One region of the Arthrobacter sp. NPDC056886 genome, then DNA from elsewhere that is predicted to be linked to it. Evidence: riboswitches for the same ligand, from Rfam matches in the RefSeq annotation. Region 1 holds a riboswitch; each other region holds the start of a gene.

Region 1 (7,915 bases):
CTTGCCGGTGTCATCGAGTTGGTTCCGGTGGCCGTCCTCGCGGGACTGCTCATCATCATCGGCGTGCGGCTGGTGAAGGTGGCGGACTTCAACACCGCCCGCGCGACCGGAGACCTGGCCGTCTACGCCGTCACGCTCCTTTCCGTGGTGTTCGTCAACCTCCTGGCCGGCGTCGTGACCGGGCTCGCCCTGGCCATGGCGGCCGTGCTGTGGCGGGTGGTCCGCGCCGGGATCCACGCGGAGCCCCTCGGCGCCCGGGACGAACAGCGCTGGCGGGTGGTCATCGACGGCTCCTGCAGCTTCCTGGCACTTCCCCGCCTCAGCCATGTGCTGGCCTCCGTCCCGCCAGGATCGCACGTGACCGTCGAGCTGGAGGTCGACTTCCTTGACCACCCGGTCCATGACACCCTTGACGCCTGGCGCCGACGCCACGTCAGCAATGGCGGCACCGTGGAGATCGAGGAAAGCGGTACCGCCACCCTTCGCGCCGCCCAGGACCGGCCGCCGGCACGCGGCAATTCACGGTCGGCGCTCCGCGGCGGCTTTGCCCCCTGGCGCAGCTGGCAGCAGCACGGACGGGCGGAACAATCAGGCCCGACGGCGGAGGCGGCGGCTCCGTTGCGTCCCGTGCTGGCCGGCGTGGACAACTACCACCGCCGCCACGCGCACCTGCTCCGTCCCCATGTGCAGGAACTGGCCGCAGGCCAGAACCCGGACACGCTCTTCCTGACCTGTGCTGATTCCCGCCTGGTGCCGAACCTGATCACAAGCAGCGGCCCCGGAGACCTCTTTACCGTCCGCAACGTGGGCAACGTTGTAGGTAACGCCGTGGGCCATGACCGTCTCGATCCCTCGGTGGAGGCAGCACTCGAGTTCGCGCTCAGTGAGCTCTCCGTCAAGTCCGTGGTCATCTGCGGACACTCTGGTTGCGGGGCCATGTCCGCCCTGCTCGCCGAAGCTCAAACCGCGCCGGAGCGCTCGCCGCAAATAGCGCCGAAAACCGCGCCGGACACTGCGCGCGGCGCCGTCGACGCCTGGCTCGACCACGCCCGGCCGAGCCTGGCTGCCTTCCGCGCAGGCCATCCGGTGCAGGCAGAGGCGGCAAACGCCGGATACGGCGAGGTGGATCAACTGGCCATGGTCAACGTCGCCGTCCAGCTGGAGCAGTTGCAGCGGCATCACAGCCTGCAGCAAGGATTGCGGTCCGGCGAGCTGCACCTGACAGGGCTGTTCTATGACATAGCCACGGCCCAGGTCCTGCAGGTGACCACCGCCGGCATCAGCCACCTGGACCCTGTCCCGTGAAACGCCGCCGCTCGGCCCGGCGCGGGTATCGGCGCGGCCTGACGCGACAATCTGCAAGGATGGGACCATGTCAGCTCATTACGATGTCGTGATTGTCGGCGGCGGTATCGCCGGCCTGTCCCTTGCCTCCACCCTGGCCGGGCAATGCAGCGTCGCCCTGATCGAGGCCGAGCAGAACCTGGCCTACCACACCTCGGCCCGCTCGGCCGGGCAGCTGATTCCCAGCTACGGCCCGCCCGTGGTCCAGGAACTCACCCTCCGGACGCTGGACCTCATCGCCGCGCAGGATGCCGAACGTCCGGAACCGGTGCTCACGCCGCGCAGCTTCATGCTGATCGGGGACGACGCCAGCGTCCGGGCGGAGGCCAGCGGCCACATGCACCGGATCACCCATGCGCAAGCGCTGGAGTTGTGCCCGGCCCTTGTCCCGGACGCGTTCAGCGCCGCCGGCCTGGACACCGGATCCTTCGCCTGCAACGCCCCCGTGCTGCTCGAGGACCACCGGCGCCGCGCCGAGGCCGGCGGGGTGGACATCATCACCGGCGCCAGGGTCCATTCGGCCCAGCGCCTCGGCACCGGCTGGGAACTGGGCGCGGGGCAGGAAGGCTTCCAGTCCGCCGTCGTGGTCAATGCCGCCGGCGCCTGGGCGGACGAGCTCGCAGTCCTCAGCGGCGTCGAGAAGCTCGGCCTCCAGCCGTACCGGCGCACCGCGGCGATCGTCGACGTCGACCATCCGCTCCCGGAGGCCTCCCCGTTCGTGGCGGCGGCCGATGACAGCTTCTACTTCCGGCCCAAAAACGGCCAGGTCCTGATCTCGCCCGCTGAGCACGTGCCCAGCGGCCCCGAGGACGCCCGGCCCTATCCCGGCGACATCGAACGGCTCGTGGCCCGGCTCAACGCGATCACCACGCTCGGGATCCGGAACGTTCGCACGGCTTGGACGGGGCTGCGGACGGAGGCGGCCGACGGCGTCCCGGTGGCGGGGTTCGACGCCGAGGCCACCGGATTCTTCTGGCTCGCCGGTCAGGGCGGGTACGGCTTCCAGACCTCGTCCGCCATTGCGGAACTGGCCGCCGGCCTGATTCTGGCCGATCAGGGACCCGGGGACCCGGCCGCGGCCCTGTCCCCGGCTGTGTCCCCGTCCACCGAGGCCAGTCCGGCATCCCGGACAGCGGAGGCGCTGGCCGCCACCCGCTGGTCCATCCGGCGCTAAAGAATGGATCCATGAGCACCCTGATCACCAACATCGCCGAACTGATGACCCAGGACACGGAACACCGCGTCCTCCGCGACGCGGCGGTGGTGATCGAGGGGGAGCGGATTTCCTGGCTCGGCCCCGCAGCCGAAGCTCCGGCGGCCGACGAGGCCGTGGACGCCGGCGGCCGGGCGCTTTTGCCAGGCTGGGTCGATTCGCACACGCACCTGATCTTCGCGGGGGACCGCACGGCCGAGTTCGAGGCCCGGATGGCCGGGCAGAGCTACAGCGCCGGCGGGATCGCCGTCACCACCGGCGCCACCCGGAGCACGAGCGACTTCGATCTCACCCGGCTGGCGATGGGCCGCGTGGCGGAGGCCGTGTCGCAGGGCACCACCTACCTCGAGACCAAAACAGGCTACGGGCTGGATCTGGAGAACGAGGCCCGCAGCGCCCGCATCGCCTCAACTGTGGCGGACGAGGTGACCTACCTGGGCGCGCACCTCGTGCCCGCCGGGATGGACGCGGAGGAATACACGGAGCTGGTCTGCGGGCCGATGCTGACCGCGGTCCGGCCCTACGTCCGCTGGGCCGACGTCTTTTGCGAGCAGGGCGCCTTCAACGAGGACCAGTCCCGCCGGGTGCTCCTGGCCTGCAAGGCCGCCGGGCTGGGGCTTCGCGTCCACGGCAACCAGCTGGGCGAGGGCCCCGGTGTCCGGCTTGCGGTGGAAGTCGGCGCCGCGAGCGTGGACCACGTGAACTACCTTTCGGCGGCCGACGTCGACGCCCTGGCCGCCAGCTGGTCCGGCTGGGACGCCGCCGGCGGCAACGGCCCGCGGGGCACGGTTGCCACCTGCCTTCCGGCCTGCGATCTATCCACGCGGCAGCCGCTGGCCCCGGGCCGGGAACTGCTCGACGCCGGCGTGCAGCTGGCGCTGGCATCCAACTGCAACCCCGGCACGTCGTACACCAGCTCCATGGCGTTCTGCGTCACCACCGCAGTGCTGCAGATGCGGCTCAGCGTCCACGAGGCGGTGCGTGCCGCGACCTACGGCGGCGCGCTGGCCCTGGGGCGGGAATCCGGGAACGACGTCGACGGCGAACGCGCGGTGGGCTCGATCGCCGTCGGACACCGCGCGGACCTGCACCTGCTGAACGCGCCTTCGGCCACGCACCTGGCCTACCGGCCCGGCATTCCCCTGACGCACGCAGTGTGGCGGGCCGGCCTGGCGCAGCCCGTGCGTTAGCCAGCTTGTGCGTTAGCCAGACGGTCCGCTAGCCAGCCCGTCCGCTGGTCCTGGCTAGAAGATCATGGGCGGAGCGTCGAGGACAGTCTCGTCCACGCGCCGCTTCTCCCACTGCGTGAAGGGCTTGTCGAGCTCGTACTTGCCGCGCGCCGTCCGCAGCAGGGTGCGGACCTCGGCGTTCTCCGGGTTGTTCAGGGACTCGAAATATTCCACCGACCAGTGGAACCAGCGCATGCAGAACAGCCGCATGGTCAGCCCGTGCGTCACGAACAGCGCGTTCGGGGCGTAGCTGGGCTTGGACCAGTGCCGGTGCAGGGTTTCCATGAAGGAGGAAATCCTGTCGTACACATCGGACCCGGACTCGCCCTCCCGGAAGCGGTAGAAGAAGTGCCCGTAGGCGTTGCGGAGCTCCTTCTGGTCCTCGATGTCGCCGGCGATCTGAAAGTTGGCCCAGTCCTGTTCTCGGAGGCGCGGTTCCTCAATCACCCGCTCCACGAGCGGGCCAAGGTTGAGCGCCTCGAGGGTCTGGTAGGCGCGCAGGTACGGGGAGACATAGACGCACACCGGGCGGCCGTTCAGCTGGCGCCGGACCTCCTCCCCGGCCGCGGTGGCCTGCTCCAGGCCCAGCGCCGTCAACGGGATCCGGTAGTCCGGAACCCGGTTGTAGATCGAGGTGTCGGCATTGGCGGCAGACTGGCCGTGCCGGATCATGATGATTTTCCGGGGCGCACTCATAATCCCCAAGCATAGGGCTCCCAAAAAGCCGGGGTGCCGGCGCGGCCGGCGCCACGCGGGCACCAGCAAACTATCGGCAACTGCAGGCAAGATAGAAGCATGTTGGTTCCCTCCCGCCGTCGGCTGCGGTTCGAAATGTTGATCGTCCTGGGTTTGTCGCTGGGGCAGTCCGCGATCTACGCCCTGGTGCAGCTGCTGGACAAGATGACCACGGCGCCGCTGGCCCAGGGAACATCCACGCTCAACCGTTCGCAGAGCCCGCGCGAATACTTCGACCTCACCTACCAGATGCTGGACATCATCTTCGCCCTGGTCCCGGTGGCACTGGTGATCTACTTCCTTACCGAACACTGGCCAGCCGGAGAGCGCGGAACCTCGGCGTTCCGAAAGATCGGCTTCGACTTCGCCCGGCCCGGTAAAGACCTCCTGCAGGGTCTGGGGCTCGCCGCGCTGATCGGCATTCCGTCCCTGGGGCTCTACGCCGCCGGCCGGGCGCTGGGAATCACGACGGCCATCATCCCGAGCGCCCTGGACCCATACTGGTGGACCGTGCCGGTGCTGGTGCTGTCCGCGATCAGGCACGGGATCGTGGAGGAAGTGATTGTGGTGGGCTACCTGCTGGACCGGCTCGGGAAACTGGGCTGGAGCGTGCCGGCAGCCATCGCCGCCAGCGCCCTGCTCCGCGGAAGCTACCACCTCTACCAGGGGTTCGGGCCGTTCATCGGCAACGCGCTAATGGGCGTCATCTTCGCCCTGTTCTACGTCCGGACCAAACGGGTGATGCCGCTGGTGATCGCCCACGCCATCCTGGACACTGTGGCGTTTGTGGGGTTCAGCCTGTTCGGCAAGGCCGTGGGCCTGGGCTGACTGGGCGGACTGCGCGGTCTGACTGCCCGGGCCGGCCCTTAAATGATCTCGGCCGCCGTCTCCTAGGTGACATCGTTGGCACCTAAGAGATGGCGGCCGAAGCGTGGGGCAGGTGGAGCGTTAGATCGTGACCGCTCCGGAGGAGGTCTCGAAGGTGACGGAGAGGATGCCGGGAGTACCGTGCGGCGCGATCCAGTTCACGGCGACGTCTTCCAGCGGCTTTTCCACCGGCTCGCCCAGCCACTCCGTCACGCGCGCTGCCGAACCGGCAATGGTCAGTGCGGACATCTTGACTTCGCTCGCGTAGGCGTTGGACGGGTGCAGTTCCGGGTCGCCCTCCCACTTGAGCATGTAGGGCACCTGGGGGTCGGCGATGAGCCCCAGGATACCGATCTGCTTCCAGACCAGTTCGCGGCCGTCCGGAAACTTCCGGTTGCCGTTCACGGCCGCGCGGCCGAGCCGCTCCTCGAACGGGGCGAGGTCGTCAACCTCGACGCACCAGCCCATCCAGCCGCCGCCCGCTTCGGAGCGTGCCCGGACTGCCTGGCCAAACGGGGCCTTGTCGGATGCCGGGTGGTTCAGGACCTCCACGACTTCCAGGTACTTGTGTCCCGCGAGCGGGATAATCATGTTGCGTGTCCCGAAACGGGGGTGCACTCCACCCTTCACGGCTTCGACGCCGAGGGCAGACGCAATACGTTCAGTGGTGGCTGCCAAGCCATCGTGTTCACAGGCGTAAGAGACGTGATCCATGCGCATGCCATCATCTTGGCACTTTGTGATGGACCTCTCAGCTTAGGTTCCCCTAACCGTCGTGGGATGTCCCGGGGTGGCCGATGCGGTGTCACGGGAGGCGCCGACATGGCAACCGTCTTCATCTTCGTCACAAAGCTATCCAGGGCTCCGCCGCGATTCCTACACTGAGGCAAGGTCATGAGTGCCAGCGCACAGCCCCGGCTTGCTGGCCGGCAACCCTCGTATCGCGGTGGGGTGCCCCGGGTGAGGACCTGGCCGTCCGGCGCCCGCTGGAGGGCAAGCGCGGCGCCTGCGCCGGTCTGGGCCCCAAGTCCCGCCGGTGCTGTGCCCAGTTCTTTGAGGAGCATCAATGTCCAACGCCTGGTCCTTCGAAACCCGCCAGATCCACGCCGGCCAGGAGCCGGATAGCGCCACCGGCGCGCGTTCCCTGCCGATCTACCAGACGACGTCGTTCGTGTTCCCGAGCGCCGAAAGCGCCGCGAACCGCTTCGCGCTCGCCGAACTCGCCCCCATCTACACCCGGATCGGCAACCCCACCCAGGACGCCGTGGAACAGCGCGTGGCCAGCCTGGAAGGCGGCCTCGCGGCGCTGCTGCTCAGCTCCGGCCAGGCGGCGGAGACCTTCGCGATCCTCAACATCGCCGAGGCCGGCGACCACGTGGTGGCCAGCCCCAGCCTGTACGGGGGAACCTACAACCTGCTCGCCCACACGCTGAAGAAGTTCGGCATCTCCGTAACTTTCGTGGAGGACCCGGACAACCTGGAACAGTGGCGCGACGCCGTCCGGCCCAACACCAAGCTGTTCTTCGGCGAAGTGGTCTCCAACCCCCGCCAGGACGTCCTGGACATGGAGGGCGTCTCCCGTGTGGCGCACGAGGCCGGGGTGCCGCTGGTCGTCGACAACACGCTCTCCACCCCGTACCTGATCCGGCCAATCGAGTGGGGCGCGGACATCGTGGTCCATTCCGCCACCAAGTACCTCGGCGGGCACGGCGCCGCGATCGCCGGCGTGATCGTGGACTCCGGCAACTTCGACTTCGGCAAGGACCCGGAGCGGTTCCCCGGCTTCAACACCCCGGACCCCACCTACAACGGCCTGGTCTACGCCCGCGACCTCGGCGCGGACGGCGCGCTGGGCGCCAACCTTTCGTACATCCTCAAGGCCCGCGTCCAGCTCCTGCGCGACCTCGGCTCCGCCGTGTCCCCGTTCAACGCGTTCCTCATCGCCCAGGGCATCGAAACCCTGAGCCTGCGCGTCGAACGCCATGTCGCCAACGCCACCAAGGTGGCGCAGTGGCTCGAGGCGAGGGACGACGTCGACTCGGTCGCCTACGCCGGGCTGCCGTCCAGCCCCTGGTACGAGCGCGGCCGCAAGTACGGGCCCAAGGGAACCGGCGCCGTCGTGGCGTTCAACATCGCCGGGGGAGCCGAGGCCGGCAAGCGGTTCGTCGATGCCCTCGAACTGCACTCGCACGTAGCGAACATCGGCGATGTCCGCTCCCTGGTGATCCACCCGGCGTCAACCACCCACAGCCAGCTCTCGCCCGAACAGCAGACCATCGCCGGCGTGAATCCCGGGCTGGTGCGGCTTTCGGTGGGCCTGGAGTACATCGACGACATCCTCGCGGATCTCGACGCCGGATTCCGCGCTGCCAAGTCCGCCTAAGGAAAACGGCCACGTAAACCTGGCGGCCGGTCGGCCGGTTTCCCGTGAACGGGACCGCCGGCCCCCGGCCGTCAGACGGCGGAGCTCTCAGATGCCCGGGCTGTCACATGGAAGTCACAATCTTCGTGATTTCCGCACCCTCTT
Region 2 (7,915 bases), on a different contig from region 1:
GACCTCCGAGGACGGGTTGGCCACCACCTCGACGAAGATGGCTTTGGTGTTTTCCCGGACTGCTGCGGCGTAGTCCGCAGGGTCGGTGCCTGGGACGAACGTGGTGTCCACGCCGAAGCGGCGCAGCGTGACGTCCAGCTGGGTCACCGTGCCGCCGTAGAGCTGGGAGGCGGCGACGATGTGGTCCCCGGCCTGGGTCAGCGCGGCGAAGGTGATGAACTCCGCCGCCATGCCCGAGGACGTCGCCACGGCCCCGATGCCGCCCTCCAGGGAGGCGATGCGCTCCTCGAACGCGGCCACGGTGGGGTTGCCGATCCGGGAGTAGATGTTGCCGTACTTCTGCAGCGCGAAGAGGTTCGCGGCGTCCTGCGTGTCCTTGAACACGAAGGAGGTGGTCTGGTAGATCGGCACGGCGCGGGCGCCGTGTTCGGCGTCGGGGGTGCCGCCGGCGTGCAGCGCGCGGGTGCGGAAACCGAACTTGCGGTCAGCCATTACGCAGCCACCTCAACGTTTGCCACCGGGGTCTGGGACAGGTCCAGCTCGACGCCGTTCTTGCGTGCCAGGTCCGCCTCAAGTTCGCGGACGATCGGCAGGACGTCCTGGCCGAACGCCGCGACCTCCTCCTGGAAGTGCAGGTAGCCGGTCAGGAACAGGTTCACGCCGATCTTCTTGTACGCCACGAGCCTTTCGGCGATCTGCTCCGGGGTGCCGATCAGCTGGGTCTTGAAGCCGTCGTTGTACTGGACCAGGTCCTCGAAGCTCGAGTCGGCCCACATGCCCTTGCCGTCCTTGGTGGACGCTCCGGCTTCCTGGACGGCAGCGCGGAACCCCTCGACGGCGGGCTTGTGCGCCTTCTCGACGATCTCGCGGAGGGTGTCGCGGGCTTCCTTCTCGGAGTCGCGGGCGATCACGAAGCCGTTGAGACCGAACTTGGGGGCGGGTAGCGAACTTCCGCTCCCGCGTCCGGCAGCTCCGGACGCCGCGACCACGCCGGCGATGTTGTCCTTGAACCCCTCGAGGTCCTTGCCGTTGGAGAAGTACCAGTCGGCCACCCGGCCGGCGGTGGCCTGCGCGGCCGTGGAGTTGCCGCCGAAGAAGATTTCCGGGTGCGCCCGGCCCGGCACGTCCACCGGGGCCGGGTTCAGGGTGAAGTCGGTGATGTTGTAGTACTTGCCGGACTGGCTGTACTCCTGCTCGGTCCAGAGCCCGCGGAGGACCTTGATGAATTCCTCGGTGCGGACGTAGCGCTCGTCGTGCTCGAGCCATTCGAGGCCGAAGTTTTCGAATTCCGCCTTGAGCCATCCCGAGACGATGTTCACGGCGGCACGGCCGTTGGAGATGTGGTCCGCGGTGATGATGAACTTCGCCAGCACGCCGGGGTGCCACATGCCGGGGTGGACGGCGGAGATCACCTTGAGGCGCTCGGTGGCGGCCAGCAAGGCCAGGCTGAACGAGGTGGCCTCGTGCTGCTTGTCCGCGCCGTAGGAGGCGGCGTACCGGGTTTGCGTCAGGGCGTATTCGAAGCCGGAGTTTTCCGCGATCCGGGCCAGCTTCTTGTTGTAGTCGAAGTCCCAGCCGGTGCGCTGTTCGATGGTGGAGACCACCAGGCCGCCGGAGACGTTGGGAACCCAGTAGGCGAACTTGAGCGGTTCGGAAAGTCGGGCGACGTTGCTGATTTCACTCATGAGTGGTCCTTTACTGCCGGGGTATTTCGGGTGCGCAGCACATCCTGGATGTCCGCGATGGATGGTTCGTTCTGGAGCGAGGTGGTGTCCCCGAGCGTGGTTCCTTCGAACAGCTGGGTCAGCAGCCGGCGCATGATCTTGCCGCTGCGGGTCTTGGGCACGTCGGGAACGACGACGACGTCGCGCGGCTTTGCGATCGGACCGATGGCCTTCGCGACGTGCACCTTCAGTGCGGACGCGATGTCCTCGGTGGCTGTCGAATCCTTCAACACCACGAACGCGACGATCGCGTGGCCGGTCTTGGGGTCCGCGACCGGGCAGACGCCGGCCTCCACCACGTCCGGGTGGGACACGAGCGCCGACTCGATCTCGATGGTGGAGAGCAGGTGTCCCGAGACATTGAGGGTGTCATCCACCCGCCCGAGGATCCAGATGTCGCCGTCGTGGTCGTACTTGGCGCCGTCACCGGCGAGGAACCAGCCCTGTTCGGCGTATTGGCGCCAGTACGAATCGAAGTAGCGGCGAGGGTTTCCCCAGACCGTCCGGGCGATCGCCGGGCCGGGGGAGTCCACCACGATGAAACCCTGGACGCCCGGCGGAACCGTATTGCCGGCATCGTCCACGATGCGCGTGCTGACGCCGGGCAGCGGGCGGGCCGCGCAGCCGGGCTTGAACGCGGCGTCCGTCGGGGCGGGGGAGAGTATGGTGGCGCCGGTTTCGGACTGCCACCAGGTGTCCACCACCGGGGCGGTGCCGGCGCCGATGTTGGTCCGGAACCAGCGCCAGGCCTCGGGGTTGATGGCCTCGCCCACCGTGCCGAGCAGGCGGATGGAGGAGAGGTTGTACGTGTCCGGGACGCCGTCCGGGAACCAGCCCATGAGGGAGCGGACCAGGGTGGGCGCGGTGTAGTACTGCGTGACCCCGTAGCGTTCGATGATCTCAAAGTGCCGGCCCGGATGCGGGGTGTTGGGGGTGCCCTCGAAGATAACCTGCGTGGCGCCGTTGGAGAGCGGGCCGTAGAGCTCGTAGGTGTGCGCGGTGACCCAGGCGAGGTCGGCCGTGCACCAGTGCACGTCCTGGTCCCGGAGCGCGGGGTCGGGGTTGCTGAACAGGTGCTCGAAGCTCCAGGACGCCTGCGTGAGGTAGCCCCCGGAGGTGTGGACCAGGCCCTTGGGCTTGCCCGTGGTGCCGGAGGTGTACATGATGAACAGCGGCGTCTCGGCGTCGAACGCCTCCGCTTCATGGACGTCGGAGGCGGTCCCGACGGCGTCGTGCCACCATACGTCGCGGCCCGCGGTCATCGGGACGGTCCCGAGCTCATCCACCGGAGTGGTCCGGTTGACCACCAGGACGTGCTCGATCGCGTTATCGCCGGAGACGGCGGCATCCGCGTTGTCCTTGACCGGCACGGCGGTGCCGCGGCGGAACTGGCCGTCGGTGGTGACCAAGAGTTTGGCGCCGGTGTCCTCCACCCGGAACCTCAAAGCCTCGGCGGAGAAGCCGCCGAAGACCAAGGAATGGATGGCGCCGATGCGGGCCACGGCGAGGGTGATGATCACGGTTTCGGGGATGACCGGGAGGTAGATGACCACACGGTCGCCCTGGGTGATGCCCAGGTCCAGGAGCGCATTGGCGGCCCTGGACACCTCGCGCTGGAGTTCGGCGTAGGTCACGGCACGGCGGTCACCGGGCTCGCCCTCGAAGTGCAGGGCCACCTTGTCCCCGCGCCCCGCCGCTACATGGCGGTCGACGCAGTTGTAGGCGACATTGAGCTTGCCGCCTTCGAACCAGGTGATCTGCGGGCCGGTGCCGGCCTCGACGTCGGCCGGGACGCGGCGGTGCGCGGTGTGCCAGGGCTTGCCGCCGTCGTTGGAGGAACCGGCCGGCAGGTCGGCCCAGTCGAGGCGGAGGGCCTGGGTTTCCCAGAACGCAACCGACTCCGCCTGGACTGTTCCTGCAGTGGGTGTGCCGCTGTGGCGGGGGGTGGTGCTGCGGTGACGCGCCGGTCCGTCGGTGGGGGCGCCGTGCACTGCGCCGTCCGTGGGCTCGGTCAGGGACCATCCCGAAGAGCCGCGAGAGGAGCCGGGCGCGTCACGCAGCCCTGCTTCGATCGCCGTCGCGTCCGAAGTGGTTTGTGGGGATGCCTCGGACGCAGTCCGGGCAAAGGTGGGCAGGGCGGAAGAATTCTCTGGGGTCATTGCAGCACTCCATCGGTCCTGGCAGTAGCACCCTTGGTTCCTCCAGTTCCCTCGAATTTCATCGAAAGAGAGAGGAACAGCTCCGTGGGAATGGTCGTCTCACGTCACCGGGGGTTGCTGCGGCTTCATTGATCCAGGTCTCTCGGCCGCTCGGGATGGTCACTACCTACTAGAACTGAAGTGCAGCATTCCACAAAATCCGCGCCTCCCGCGCTGTAATATTCGTTCACGGCGGCCCGGGGCCGTTGGAATCAGTCATTTATTCGATGATTACCCGGAAAGGTTGCAGGAGTAAGGTTGATGCATGGCCCACGTTAACGATCCGGCAGTCATTGACCGCCTCATGCGAACCAAAGGCACGTGGGCGGTGGTCGGCCTGACCACCAACCAGTGGCGCTCGGCGTACGAGGTCTCCCTGTATGTCCGGGACCGGATGGGCATGGAAATCATTCCGGTCAACCTGCCCGGAGACGACGTTCACGGCGAGAAGGGGTACCGCTCCCTGGCGGAGATCCCCGTGGCGAAACACCCCCTCGACGTCGTGGACTGCTTCGTCAACTCCCAGAAGGTGGGGGGCGTCATCGACGAGGCCATTGCCATTGGAGCCAAGGCCGTCTGGCTGCAGCTGGGCGTCTTCGACGACGCCGCGGTGGAACGCGCCAAGGCCGCCGGGTTGGACGTCGTCGTCAACGAGTGCCCCGCCCGCGAAGGATGGCGCGTGGGCCTCTAGCGGCCCAGGGAAACACGATCAACAGATAGCGAAGAGTCGGTTACAAAATGTGACCGGCTTTTTCCGTATCCCCGCCTGGCCGTGTGAGATGGACTCGTAACCATCCCGAGCGGCTGAGAGATCTGGCTCCGTGACGCCGCAGCAACCCCCTCGTTGAGGACGGTGCTACCGCCAGGACCGATGGAGAAGGCGCCGTCTTCCGCTCGGATTTCCGGCCCTGTCAGCCTGAATCGCGGAGGCAGCGCTTTCCCGGCATACGCCAGGAGACCGCATATGAGTACTGAAACACGCCCGCAGAAAATGACCGGGAAGGTGGCCGTCGCCAGCTTCATCGGCACCACCATTGAGGGCTACGACTTCGTCCTGTACGGCCTCGCCGCGGCGACCGTCTTCGGCCCCCTGTTCTTCGCCCCGGCCGACCCCCTGGTGGGCACGATTGCCGCGTTCGCCACCTACGCCGTCGGGTTCGTTGCCCGGCCCATCGGCGGCGTGCTGGGCGGCCACTACGGCGACAGGATCGGCCGGAAATCTGTCCTCGTGGCCTCGCTGCTCTTGACCGGGCTGGCCACCACCGCAATCGGGCTCCTGCCCACCTACGCCCAGATCAGCTGGGTGGCGCCGGCCCTGCTCCTCCTCCTGCGCGTGATCCAGGGCATCGGCTACGGGGCCGAGTGGGCCGGTGCCGCCCTCATGACCGTGGAACACGCGGCCCCCAAAAAGCGCGGGCTGACTTCCAGCGCCACGCAGCTCGGCCCAACCTCCGGCATGCTCCTGGCCACTGGCGTCCTGCTGGTGCTGGAGAACTCGCTGAGCGATGAGCAGTTCCTGGCATGGGGCTGGCGCGTGCCCTTCGTTGCGAGCCTGGTCCTGGTGGCCGTGGGCCTGGTCATCCGCCTTTCCGTCGAGGACAGCCCGGAGTTCAAGCACGTCCAGTCCGTCCAGAGCGTTGCGGCCCGTCCGGTGCTGGAGAGTTTGAAGACCCACCCACGTCAGATCCTGCTGACCACGGGCCTCCGCATCGCCCAGAACGCCTTCTACTACGTCTATACCGTGTTCATCCTGACGTACCTGACCCAGGTGTCCGGCACCGACCGCAATACCGGCCTAACGGCAGTCCTGATCGCGTCGGCGCTGGGCCTTGTCACCGTGCCGCTCTGGGGCGCGTTGTCTGACCGGTTCGGCCGCCGTTCCGTCTATCTCTTCGGCGCCGTGGCCAGCGCTGCAGCCATCATTCCGTTCTTCTGGCTGCTGGACACGGGCAACATCCTGCTGATCATCCTCGGCGTCGTGGTCGGCCTCAACATCGGGCATGACGCGATGTACGGCCCCCAGGCGGCGTTCTTCTCGGAACTTTTCAGCACACGCGTCCGCTTCAGCGGTGTGTCCATCGGCTACCAGATCGGTTCGGTGCTCGGCGGCGGGCTGGCACCGCTGGTCGCCACGGCCCTGTTGGCCGCCGGCGGCGGAAATCCGGTCTGGGTGGTCGTCTACTTCCTCGCCGTCTCCGCCATCACTATCGTGGCCACCCTCAAGGCACCGGAGACGAAGGACCGCGCCCTTGGCGAAACCGAACTTCCGGGTGAGGCACGTGCCGAAGCGGCCGCTGAAAGCCGGGAACCCGCCGTCGTGCGCTGACCACACCTTTTTCATGAATTTCGCATTGCCATGATTTTTACATTGCAAGGAAAGGGGCCCCATGGCCACCGCTGACACTGCACACCCGGACGGACGGCCCAGGCTGCTGCTGAGCGCCTTCGTCATGAACACCACCAGCCACATCATGGGCGGCCAATGGCGACATCCGGCGGCGCAGCAGCACCGCTTCAACGAACTTGAGCTGTGGACCAGCCTGGCCCGGCAGTTGGAGGACGCCAAGTTCGACGTGATGTTCTTCGCCGACGTGGTGGGACTGTACGGGAACGACGACGGCGGCTGGGCACCGCACGTGCGGCGCGGCATGCAGGTGCCCGCCAATGACCCGCTGATTCTCCTCGGTGCGCTGGCCGCCACGACGCGCAACATCGGCCTGGCGGCGACGTCCTCGGTGGTCCAAAGCCACCCCTTCCAGTTCGCCAGGCAGATTTCAACCCTGGACCATCTCTCCCAGGGGCGTGCGGCCTGGAACATCGTGACCAGCGCGGCGGAGAATGCGCACCGGAACTTCGGCGACGGCCTGGTGGCCCACGATGACCGTTACGCCTGGGCGGACGAATACGTGGCGGCCGCCTACAAACTGTGGGAGGGGTCGTGGGACGACGGCGCGCTGGTCCAGGACAAGGAGAACGGCATCCATGCGGATCCGGACAGGGTCCACAAGATCTACCACCGCGGCCACCGGTACTCCATTGACGGGCCGCACCTGTCCGCACCCTCGCCGCAGCGCACACCCGTGCTGTTCCAGGCCGGGAGCTCCGGGCGCGGGCAGCAGTTCTGCGCCGCCCATGCCGAGGCCACCTTCATGCTGTCCCCGAACCCGGCCGCCGCCGCCGAATACACGGCGTCCGTGCGGCAGCAGGCCGTCGCCGCCGGGCGGCTCGCCGGGGACGTGAAGTTCTTCCAGGGGCTCCACTTCATCGTCGGAAGCACCGAGGCGGAAGCCGCCCGCAAGGCCGCGGAACTGGACGAGTACCTGGATTCCGGGGCGCTGATAGCCCACATCGGCGGCGGGGCCGGGGTGGACCTTGGCGGCCTGGATCTCGATACGCCGCTGGGCGAGTTCCACACCGAAGGCACCCAGGGGCACCTGGACAGCCTGCGCAAATCGGTTCCCGGAGGCAATCCGACCCTGCGTGATGTGGCCAATTTCCGCAGCCGTGCCCACCGCGTCCTGGGGACCCCGGAACAGATCGTGGACCGCCTCGAGGAGTGGCAGGACGCCGGGGTGAACGGCATCAACATCATCAACCAGCTGATTCCGGATTCGTACACCGACTTCATCGAACACGTGCTGCCGGAGCTGCGCCGCCGCGGCCTGGCCCAGCAGGACTACGCGGAAGGCACCCTGCGCGAAAAACTGTTCGGCGCCGGCGACAACGGCGCCGGGCTCAATGACCGGCACCCGGCCCGCAGCTACCGCGGCGCCTTCACCGCCAACTCGGCAACGGCCGAGCAGGCACAGAACGCCTTGGAGGACGCGCGATGAGCGGGGCACTGAAGACAGCTGAGATCTCGGCCGACGCCGCCTACGAGAAACTGGCGCAGCGTTTCCGGACCGTGTTTGCCCGGATTGCCGAGGGGGCGCTCGCCCGCGAGCAGGACCGGGTCCTGCCCTTCGAACAGGTCCGCTGGCTGAACGAGGCAGG
Region 3 (7,915 bases), on a different contig from region 1:
ATCACGTCCGGCGCAGGGATCCGCGTGCTTGCGATGAGCTCGCCCCCGCTTTCGCGGACGGCCGCTACGAACGGTGCTGCCCAAATGTTCTCGTAAACGATCAGCGCGGCGACCGTCCCTGGCAGAACCGCTTCCGTTGCCTCGGCAATATCGTCATCGCCAAGAAGTCCTGTCCGTGCGCCGTCGAAGTAGGAGAAGCTAGCCGCTGGGCCACCTGGGTCGGTGAGTTCGAGCACCTCCACCGTGCCGTCCTCGTTCTTCATGACCACGAGGAGATCGAAGAGGCGGATCACGCCCTGCTCGACGAGTTTGATGAGTTCTTCACTGGCCCGCCCCGTCAGTCCCTCAAGGGGGAACTCAAGGAGTACGAAGTCGACCGGCCCGTGGGCCTCGGTCTCCGGTGTGGTAGTCACTGGCATTCCTCCGGTCTGTTTCGGGCGCACCGTCCAGCGCGCTGTCCTTAGTGTGGACGTCCCCTCACGGGGCGTCACCACCCGCGTCGAATGATTCAGCTGCCGAACCCCGGAAAAGCCGTAGGGGCCCCGCCGTGGGTCAGGACGCTGGCTCTCCCGACGAGGATCTCAAGAACACTAAAGCGCCAACGGGAGTCCCGCCGCATCATCCGTTTCGGGTGAGCCCGAGGGGCACATCAAAGGGCCGGAAGCAACGGCTTCCGGCCCTTTGAGTGTTCAGCGCTTCTTGATGTGTGCCACGGGATCGGTGTGGGCATCAACGACGTGCTTCGCCTTTTTCTCGGCCCGTTTTTCCTTGATCGTCTTGACCGACTTTTTCGAAACGCTCTGGTGCGGCGTCTTGTCAGGCATGGTGCTCTCCCTCACGGCAGGGGCCCGGGGTGGCCCCGTCTTTTAAGCTACGCCTCGGGAACCGCGGCGTCCACGATCCCTGCGAAGCGGCTGCCGACGCCGTCATACACACTGCGCACCAGCCCGGGGCCGAGGACGGGGATGTCGCGGGCCTCGTGGTGCGCGCAGCAGACATAGGTGAAGTCCGGCCACCATTTCTTGGGCCGCGCGGCTTCGGAGAATCCACAGACGGCGCACGTGAGCTGGACCCAGACGGGCCGCTTGCCGGTCCGGTTTGCCTTGGACTGGACCAGCCACGCCGGGGGGTTGTCCAGCAGTTCGCCGAGCTCGGCTTCGGACAGCCTTGAGGGGATGCCGTGACGGTGCGCCATTTCCAGGGGTATGTCGAGGATCTGGGCTGCTTCACGTCGCGTAATCATCCTTCAACGATACGGGAACGACGGCACACTCAAGGTCCTTAGCCGGCGAGGAGGAGCCCGAGGGCCGCGGCCGCGAGACCCGCGAGCAGGTTCGAGGCTATGTTGAGCGCCGCCGCCCGGTAACGCGTTTCGCTGACAAGGCGGACCGTTGCGGTGGTCCACGAGCTGAAGGTTGTCAGGCCGCCGGCCAGCCCGGTTGCGATGGCGGCGTGCCAGTCGGCGCCCCACTCCATGTGGCCGGTCAGACCCACGGCCAAACCGATGATGAACGATCCGGCGACGTTGACGGCAAACGTCGCCCACGGCCAGTGCGGACGGGAGCCTTGGTGGTGCGCAAACCAGGAGTCGACGGCGAACCGCAGCAGCGCTCCCGCCACCCCGCAGATGCCCACCACGAGCGCGGTGATCACTGGGCACCTCCGCCGAGGTCGGCAATCGCTTTGCCGGTTTTCCAGCCGGCAGCCGCGGCCCCGAGGCCCAGGACGAGTGAGAGCCCGAGGTAGGCCAGCCAAGTGGCGTGGAAGCCGCCGCGGATCTGCTGGTCAATGACTATCACGAGCGCTGAAAAGGTGGTGAAGGACCCCAGCAGTCCGGGGCCGATGCCGGCGCGCAGCCAGAAGGCCGTCTGTGGCCGCGCGATCCAGATGGTGGTCAGGGTGGCCAGGATGAAACTTCCGGTCACATTGATCGCCAGCGTGGTCCACGGCACCTCACCGGCGTTGTCGGGGAAAATCAGGCCCGCGCCGAACCGCAGCTCAGTTCCGATCAACCCGCCGACGGCGACGGCGGACCAGGCCTTCCATCCCGGTACGCCGGGGCGCGGCACGGTCCGGCGATCGTCCAGCGCGCTTTTCACTCAGCTCACGTTTCAATCATGGGCGGGGACGCTGCAGCCTGCGTGCGCGGCATCGCTGTGGACCCAGAGGGCCGAGGCGACTTCCTCGGCAAAGTCGAATTCCCGCGGTGCCGCGACGGAACCGATCCGCACCACGATCGGACCGCCGAACGGCCTCCGACCCACCACCTCCACCTCGGCGTCGAGGTCGATGTCCTGGGCCGCGAGGTAGCGCAGCAGCTCCGGGTTCTCGTCGCTGATACGGGTGATCCGGCCGGTATGGCCGTCGTCGAGTTCACTCAGGCGGTGGGCGGCGGGCACCAGCACGGAGCCGTCCGCGGCCGGGATGGGATCGCCATGCGGATCCCGTGCAGGGTTTCCGAGCTTGGCCGCCATCCGCTCAATAAAGGTGTCGGAGACGGCGTGCTCAAGGAGCTCGGCTTCATCGTGGACCTCGTCCCAGCGGTAGCCGAGCTCCCGGACGAGGAACGTCTCGAGCAACCGGTGCCGCCGGACCATGGACAGCGCGAGCCGGACGCCGTCGCTGGTGAGCGTGACGGCACTATAGGGCTTGTGGTCTACGAGGCCTTGGTCCTTGAGCTTGCGGACCATTTCCGAGACCGAGGAGTTGGCGACGCCCAGGCGCTGCGCCAGCTGCGTGGAGGTGATGGGTTTCGGCTGCCATTCGGTGAACGAATAGATGACCTTGACGTAGTCCTCGATCGAGGAGGAGGGCGCACTGGTCTTCACAGACCTAAGCCTACCGTCAGCTGCCTCCGGAGAAAGTGAGCCACAGCAGCACCAGGTTAAGTGCCACGACCAGCACCACGCTGATGATGGCTGCGATTCGGAGGGCCGGGCCGTCGGCAAACCGGCCCATCAGGGCCTTGTTGCTGGTCAGTACCACCAGCGGGACGAGGACAAAGGGAATTCCGAAGCTGAGGACCACCTGGCTCAAGACGAGTGCCCAGGTGGGGTCGAAACCGACCGCCAGCAGCACAACGGCCGGAATCAGGGTCACGACGCGGCGGGCCATGACAGGAATCTTGATCTTGAGCAGGCCTTGCATGATGGTTCCGCCTGCATAGCAGCCCACCGAGGTCGAGGCCAGGCCGGATGCGAGCAGCCCGACCGCGAAGATCACGCCGATGATGGGGCCGAGATTGGCGGTGATGGCGGCGTGCGCGCCATCGATCGTGTCCGTGCCCTCTTCGCCGCCGAGGGTGGAGGCGGCAAGGAGCAGCATGCCGATGTTGACCAGTCCGGCGATGGCAAGCGCGGCCACAACGTCGAACCGGGTAGCCCTGACCAAGCGCGCGACGGCCGCAGGTGGAACATGCAGGTGTTCGTCTGGCCGGTGCCGGTCCCGGGACAGGGCTGAATGAACGTAGATGGCGTGCGGCATGACGGTAGCGCCGAGCATGCTGGCGGCCAGCAGCACCGTGTCCGGACCCTGGAAGCCGGGCACCAGCCCGGCCAGGGCTGCGCGCGGATCCGGCGGGCTGATGAACAGCCCGGCCAGGAAGCCGATGGTGATGATGCCGAGCAGGAACATGATGATGAATTCGAACGGCCGCTGTTTCTGCCGGGCCTGCACCGCGAGCAGGACCATTGACACCGCGCCGACAATCACGGCACCAAGGGGGAGGGGGAGTCCGAAAAGCAAGTACAGGGCGATTGCCCCGCCCACCACCTCGGCGAGGTCTGTAGCGGCGGCCACGACTTCGGCCTGCAGCCAGAAGGCGCGGCGCCAGAACGGCTTGAGCCGTTCGCCGAGGATCTCCGGGAGGCTCTTGCCCGTGACGATCCCGAGCTTGGCGGATTGGTACTGGACGAGGACTGCCATGATGTTGGCGGCCACGAGAACCCACACCAGCAGGTAGCCGTACTGTGCGCCGGCGGTCAGGTTGGCGGCCACGTTTCCGGGGTCCACGTAGGCGATCGACGCAACGAACGCCGGCCCCAACAGGCCGATCAGGGCCCTGCGGGCACCCGGATGTTTATGGGTGCGCGCGTCCTGCGGCGACTGCTCGTGACCCCTTACATCCAGCACTGCCAGCTCCCATGAATGGCGCGTCTGCGTTGACGCGATGATCGGCACCGGCCGGAAAAGCGCCCGGTTCAATGTTTCGGATGCCTACAAGAAATTATTAGGCATACCGAAACGATAAGCCCCGGCCCTGGCCTTACGCAATCCGGAAGGCCCGCCACGTCTGGGTCAAGTAGGGCAATTGGAGCGCCGCGCCTGGGGCATGACCCAGGTGTTCGTGCAGGTACCAGTCGAGGTTGGACATTACTTTGGCCCGGGTGGAATCAGATGCCGCGAGGTAGTAGCTGCGGGACTTGGTCAGCTCCTGGATGTCCGCTGTGGTGACGGAATCCTCCCACCGGGTCAGGTGGCTCTCCAGCCCGGTGAACTCGGGACCCACAGGCGGGCGAAAGTGTGGTTTGTGGACATCCCCGGCGTGCATGATGCGCGAGAGCCGGTGCACCCACGGCACAGCGGTGTCCAGTTGGTTCCAGATGAGGCCCAGCACGCCGTGCGGCCGCAGGATCCGGGCAATCTCGGTGCTGGCCAGGCGGGGGTCGCACCAGTGCCATGCCTGAGCGACCGTGACGAGATCGAAGGACTCCGGCGGCAGGCCTGTGTCCTCGGCCCTGCCCTCGATAGCGGTGACATCCGGCAGGGTGCGGCGCAACTGCTCCAGCATGTCGGCAGAAGGGTCAACGGCCACCGCATGCAGGCCACGGGCTGCCAGAAGCGCAGTGAACTTGCCGGTGCCGGCGCCGATGTCCGCGGCATCCTTGGCCCCCGCCGGGATCAGCCAGTCGGCCGACTCCTGCGGATAGCCTGGACGGACACGTTCATAGTGCTCCCCGCCGTCCTGGAAGCTTTGGCCGAGTTCCTGGCGCCGCCCACCGTGGAGCTTGGGTCCGCCGCTTGCCACGTGCGATCTCCTTCGGGAAGGTCCTGCTGTTTTCAGATACCTTTCGAATTTACCGCACCGGCGCCGGGTCCTGGTCCCGCCCGGCCCAGCCTGCTGTTAGACCTCCACGCCTAGTCCTCCGTGCAGGGCGCGGCACCGGCGGTGCCCGGGGTGTTCGGCGCCCAGTGGGGGTAGCTGCGGGTATCGTTCGCCGGCACCCAGCGGCCGGCGTCCACTACGTAGTCCCAGCCGAGTCCCGTCTGGCGCAACTGCTGCAGGCCGGCCAGCAGGCGCTCGGCATCCTCCAGCCGCGAGCCGAGGCCGAAGCTGGCCCGCAGGGAGCCGGCGGGCAGACCGAGCCGTTTGAGTAGCGGGTGGGCGCAGAAGCGCCCATCGCGCAGGCCAATGCCGTGTTCGGCCGACAGATAGGCGGCCACCAGCCCGGCGTCGTAGCCTTCCACGGAAAAGTTCACGACGCCGATGGTGCCGGTGCCCGGCAGGTCGCCTCCGGACGAAGAAGCAGGGGAAGAATCGGCAAAGATCCGGTGTACGGTCACGCCGTCGATGCCCTGCAGACCCTCGACGAGGAAGGACCGGATGCCGTCCTCGTGGGCCTGCCACTGCTCTGGGTTCAGGGCTGCGATCACCTGGGTGGCGCGGGCCAGGGCGGCCGCACCCAGGACGTTCGGCGAGCCGCCCTCGTGCCGGGCGGGTCCGGTGGTCCAGCTGACGGAGTCGAGCCGGGCGTCGCGGACCGCGCCGCCGCCGGCCAGATGCGGGGTGCCGGCGTCGAGCCAGTCCGTCCGGCCCACCAGCACGCCGGCGCCGAACGGGGCGTACAGCTTGTGCCCCGAGAAGGCGAGGTAGTCGACGTCGTCCGTGGCGATGTCGATCCGCCGGTGCGGGGCCAGCTGCGCGGCGTCAACAACGATCCTGGCGCCGTACTCGTGCGCCAGCGCGGCGAGGGCCCGGATCGGCAGGATCTCCCCGGTGACATTGGAAGCGCCGGTGACGGCCAGCAGGCTCACGCCGCCGCGCGCGAGCTCGTCCCGCAGCCGGTCCACGGTGGCCGCGAGGGTGGGGGCGGCCACGACGCTGCGGTGCGGGACATTCTGCCAGGGCAGGAGGTTGGCGTGGTGCTCGATGTCGAGATACAAGACCTCGCCCGTGGGCCGGCCGTCACGGAGCGGCAGGCAGCCGGCCAGCAGATTCAGGGAATCGGTGGTGTTGCGGGTGAAGATCACGGAGTCGTCCGGCCGGCCGCCCACGAAGTCCCGCACGATGTCCCGGGCGTTCTCGTAGACGGAGGTGCTGATCTGCGATGCATAGCCGGCGCCGCGGTGCACGCTCGCGTAGTACGGCAGGATTTCGTTCAAGTAGGCCGAGACCACAGACAGGGCCGGGGCGGAGGCACCGTAGTCGAGATTGGCGTAGCGGGCGTGGCCGCCGGTGATCAGCGGGGCCTGGATTTCGGCCCCGGTGACGGCGGCCAGCGGGCGGCCCGCGAGGGCATGCCGACCATCAGGCCGCGCGCCCTCGGTTGTGGCGTGAAATTCGGGGGCAGCGGGAAAAATGGCAGTTGTCATGGGACCTCACTCGACCAGGACCCCACATGGTGGGAATCCGCGCTTGCCGGGTCCGTTCCGGACCGGCCAGGTCGTCACCCGGGGCACCCCACCGCGACTGGAGGGTTGCCGGCCAGCAAACCGGGGTTTAGCGCTGGCACTCGTGACCTGCATCGAGCGTAGGACATCCGCGCAGCCGGGGAAAAGGCGGCCACCGATTGTGAAGCGGATTGTTACGTGCGCGTCCCAAATCGCGCTGTGGCCGAACAAAACGGCGGCGGCACCCCCTGGATGGGGGATACCGCCGCCGTTTGTTCGATTGAGCCGTTGCCTAGAGGAGGTCGTCGAGGTCGGGGTTGAGCCGCTTGAGAACTTCTGAGTGGAGGATTGAGTTGGTGGCGAGGGCGTTGCCGCCGAAGGGGCCGTCCTCGCCCTCGAGCGAGGTGAAGCGGCCGCCGGCCTCGGTAACGATCGGCACCAGGGCGGCCATGTCGTAGAGGTTCAGCTCGGGCTCACAGGCGATGTCCACGGCACCCTCGGCCACGAGGCAGTACGACCAAAAGTCGCCGTAGGCGCGGGTACGCCACACTTCTTCGGTGAGGCCCAGGAACTCGTCCAGGTTGCCGCGTTGCTTCCAGCCGCCCAGGCTGGAGTAGGACAGCGAGGCGTCCTCGAGGTTGGAGACGTTGGATACCTTCAGCCGTGTGGCGGCGGCGAGCGAGCGGCCCGTGTACGCGCCCGCCCCCTTGGCGGCCCACCAGCGCTTGCCCAGTGCCGGCGCGCTGACGACGCCGACCACCGGCTCGCCCTCATCGACGAGGGCGATCAGGGTGGCCCAGACCGGGACGCCGCGGACAAAGTTCTTGGTGCCGTCGATCGGGTCAATGATCCAGCGGCGGGAGCCATGGCCCGAACTGCCGAATTCCTCGCCCAGGACCGCGTCACGGGGCCGGGACCGGGAAAGCTGGCCACGGATGGCCTCTTCGGCGGACTTGTCGGCGTCGGTGACGGGCGTCAGGTCCGGCTTCGTCTCGATCCGAAGGTCGAGCGCCTTAAAGCGGCTCATGGTCTGGGAATCGACCGAATCTGCCAATACATGGGCAAGGCGCAGGTCATCGTTGTAGCTCGAAGCGGGTTGGCTCATGGTTCCAAACTACCGGCAAACCGGGCTGCCGGCCGGGAGGCCGCGGCCAGATGCCGAAGGCCCGGTTGCCGGGCGGGCTAGGAGACGGTGCCCAGTTCCTTGGTTTCCTGCGCTTCCATCCGCGGGTCCGTGCCCAGCAGCCGGCGCAGGGACGCGAGCCTGGCGGGTCCGGAGGGCCCGGCATGTCCGGCGGCAACCCAC

The links. A riboswitch is a leader RNA that binds a small molecule or an ion and turns the genes downstream of it on or off. The one in region 1 is predicted to bind S-adenosylmethionine.
Region 2: it holds a riboswitch for S-adenosylmethionine, as region 1 does, so the genes downstream of both, ACFRJ8_RS17040 (MFS transporter) here and ACFRJ8_RS10855 (bifunctional o-acetylhomoserine/o-acetylserine sulfhydrylase) in region 1, are expected to answer to the same signal.
Region 3: it holds a riboswitch for S-adenosylmethionine, as region 1 does, so the genes downstream of both, ACFRJ8_RS07735 (aminotransferase class V-fold PLP-dependent enzyme) here and ACFRJ8_RS10855 (bifunctional o-acetylhomoserine/o-acetylserine sulfhydrylase) in region 1, are expected to answer to the same signal.

Annotation. Positions count from the first base shown of each region.
Region 1 covers NZ_JBHUBT010000005.1:229,789-237,703, forward strand. The annotation lists gene ACFRJ8_RS10825 (SulP family inorganic anion transporter) at 1-1,305, shown strand, start outside; gene ACFRJ8_RS10830 (NAD(P)/FAD-dependent oxidoreductase) at 1,373-2,518, shown strand; gene hutI (imidazolonepropionase) at 2,530-3,747, shown strand; gene ACFRJ8_RS10840 (histidine phosphatase family protein) at 3,802-4,482, opposite strand; gene ACFRJ8_RS10845 (CPBP family intramembrane glutamic endopeptidase) at 4,582-5,349, shown strand; gene ACFRJ8_RS10850 (VOC family protein) at 5,470-6,108, opposite strand; SAM riboswitch class IV at 6,279-6,394, shown strand; gene ACFRJ8_RS10855 (bifunctional o-acetylhomoserine/o-acetylserine sulfhydrylase) at 6,455-7,771, shown strand.
Region 2 covers NZ_JBHUBT010000009.1:263,295-271,209, reverse strand. The annotation lists gene ACFRJ8_RS17060 (O-acetylhomoserine aminocarboxypropyltransferase/cysteine synthase family protein) at 1-492, opposite strand, end outside; gene sfnG (dimethylsulfone monooxygenase SfnG) at 492-1,685, opposite strand; gene acs (acetate--CoA ligase) at 1,682-3,883, opposite strand; gene ACFRJ8_RS17045 (CoA-binding protein) at 4,188-4,613, shown strand; SAM riboswitch class I at 4,711-4,800, shown strand; gene ACFRJ8_RS17040 (MFS transporter) at 4,887-6,248, shown strand; gene ACFRJ8_RS17035 (NtaA/DmoA family FMN-dependent monooxygenase) at 6,310-7,755, shown strand; gene ACFRJ8_RS17030 (acyl-CoA dehydrogenase family protein) at 7,752-7,915, shown strand, end outside.
Region 3 covers NZ_JBHUBT010000003.1:430,859-438,773, forward strand. The annotation lists gene ACFRJ8_RS07695 (DUF6325 family protein) at 1-413, opposite strand, end outside; gene ACFRJ8_RS07700 (hypothetical protein) at 690-824, opposite strand; gene ACFRJ8_RS07705 (hypothetical protein) at 872-1,243, opposite strand; gene crcB (fluoride efflux transporter CrcB) at 1,282-1,650, opposite strand; gene ACFRJ8_RS07715 (fluoride efflux transporter FluC) at 1,650-2,099, opposite strand; gene ACFRJ8_RS07720 (metal-dependent transcriptional regulator) at 2,112-2,828, opposite strand; gene ACFRJ8_RS07725 (Nramp family divalent metal transporter) at 2,845-4,131, opposite strand; gene ACFRJ8_RS07730 (class I SAM-dependent methyltransferase) at 4,265-5,026, opposite strand; gene ACFRJ8_RS07735 (aminotransferase class V-fold PLP-dependent enzyme) at 5,137-6,591, opposite strand; SAM riboswitch class IV at 6,626-6,739, opposite strand; gene hisN (histidinol-phosphatase) at 6,902-7,714, opposite strand; gene ACFRJ8_RS07745 (ribosome small subunit-dependent GTPase A) at 7,792-7,915, opposite strand, start outside.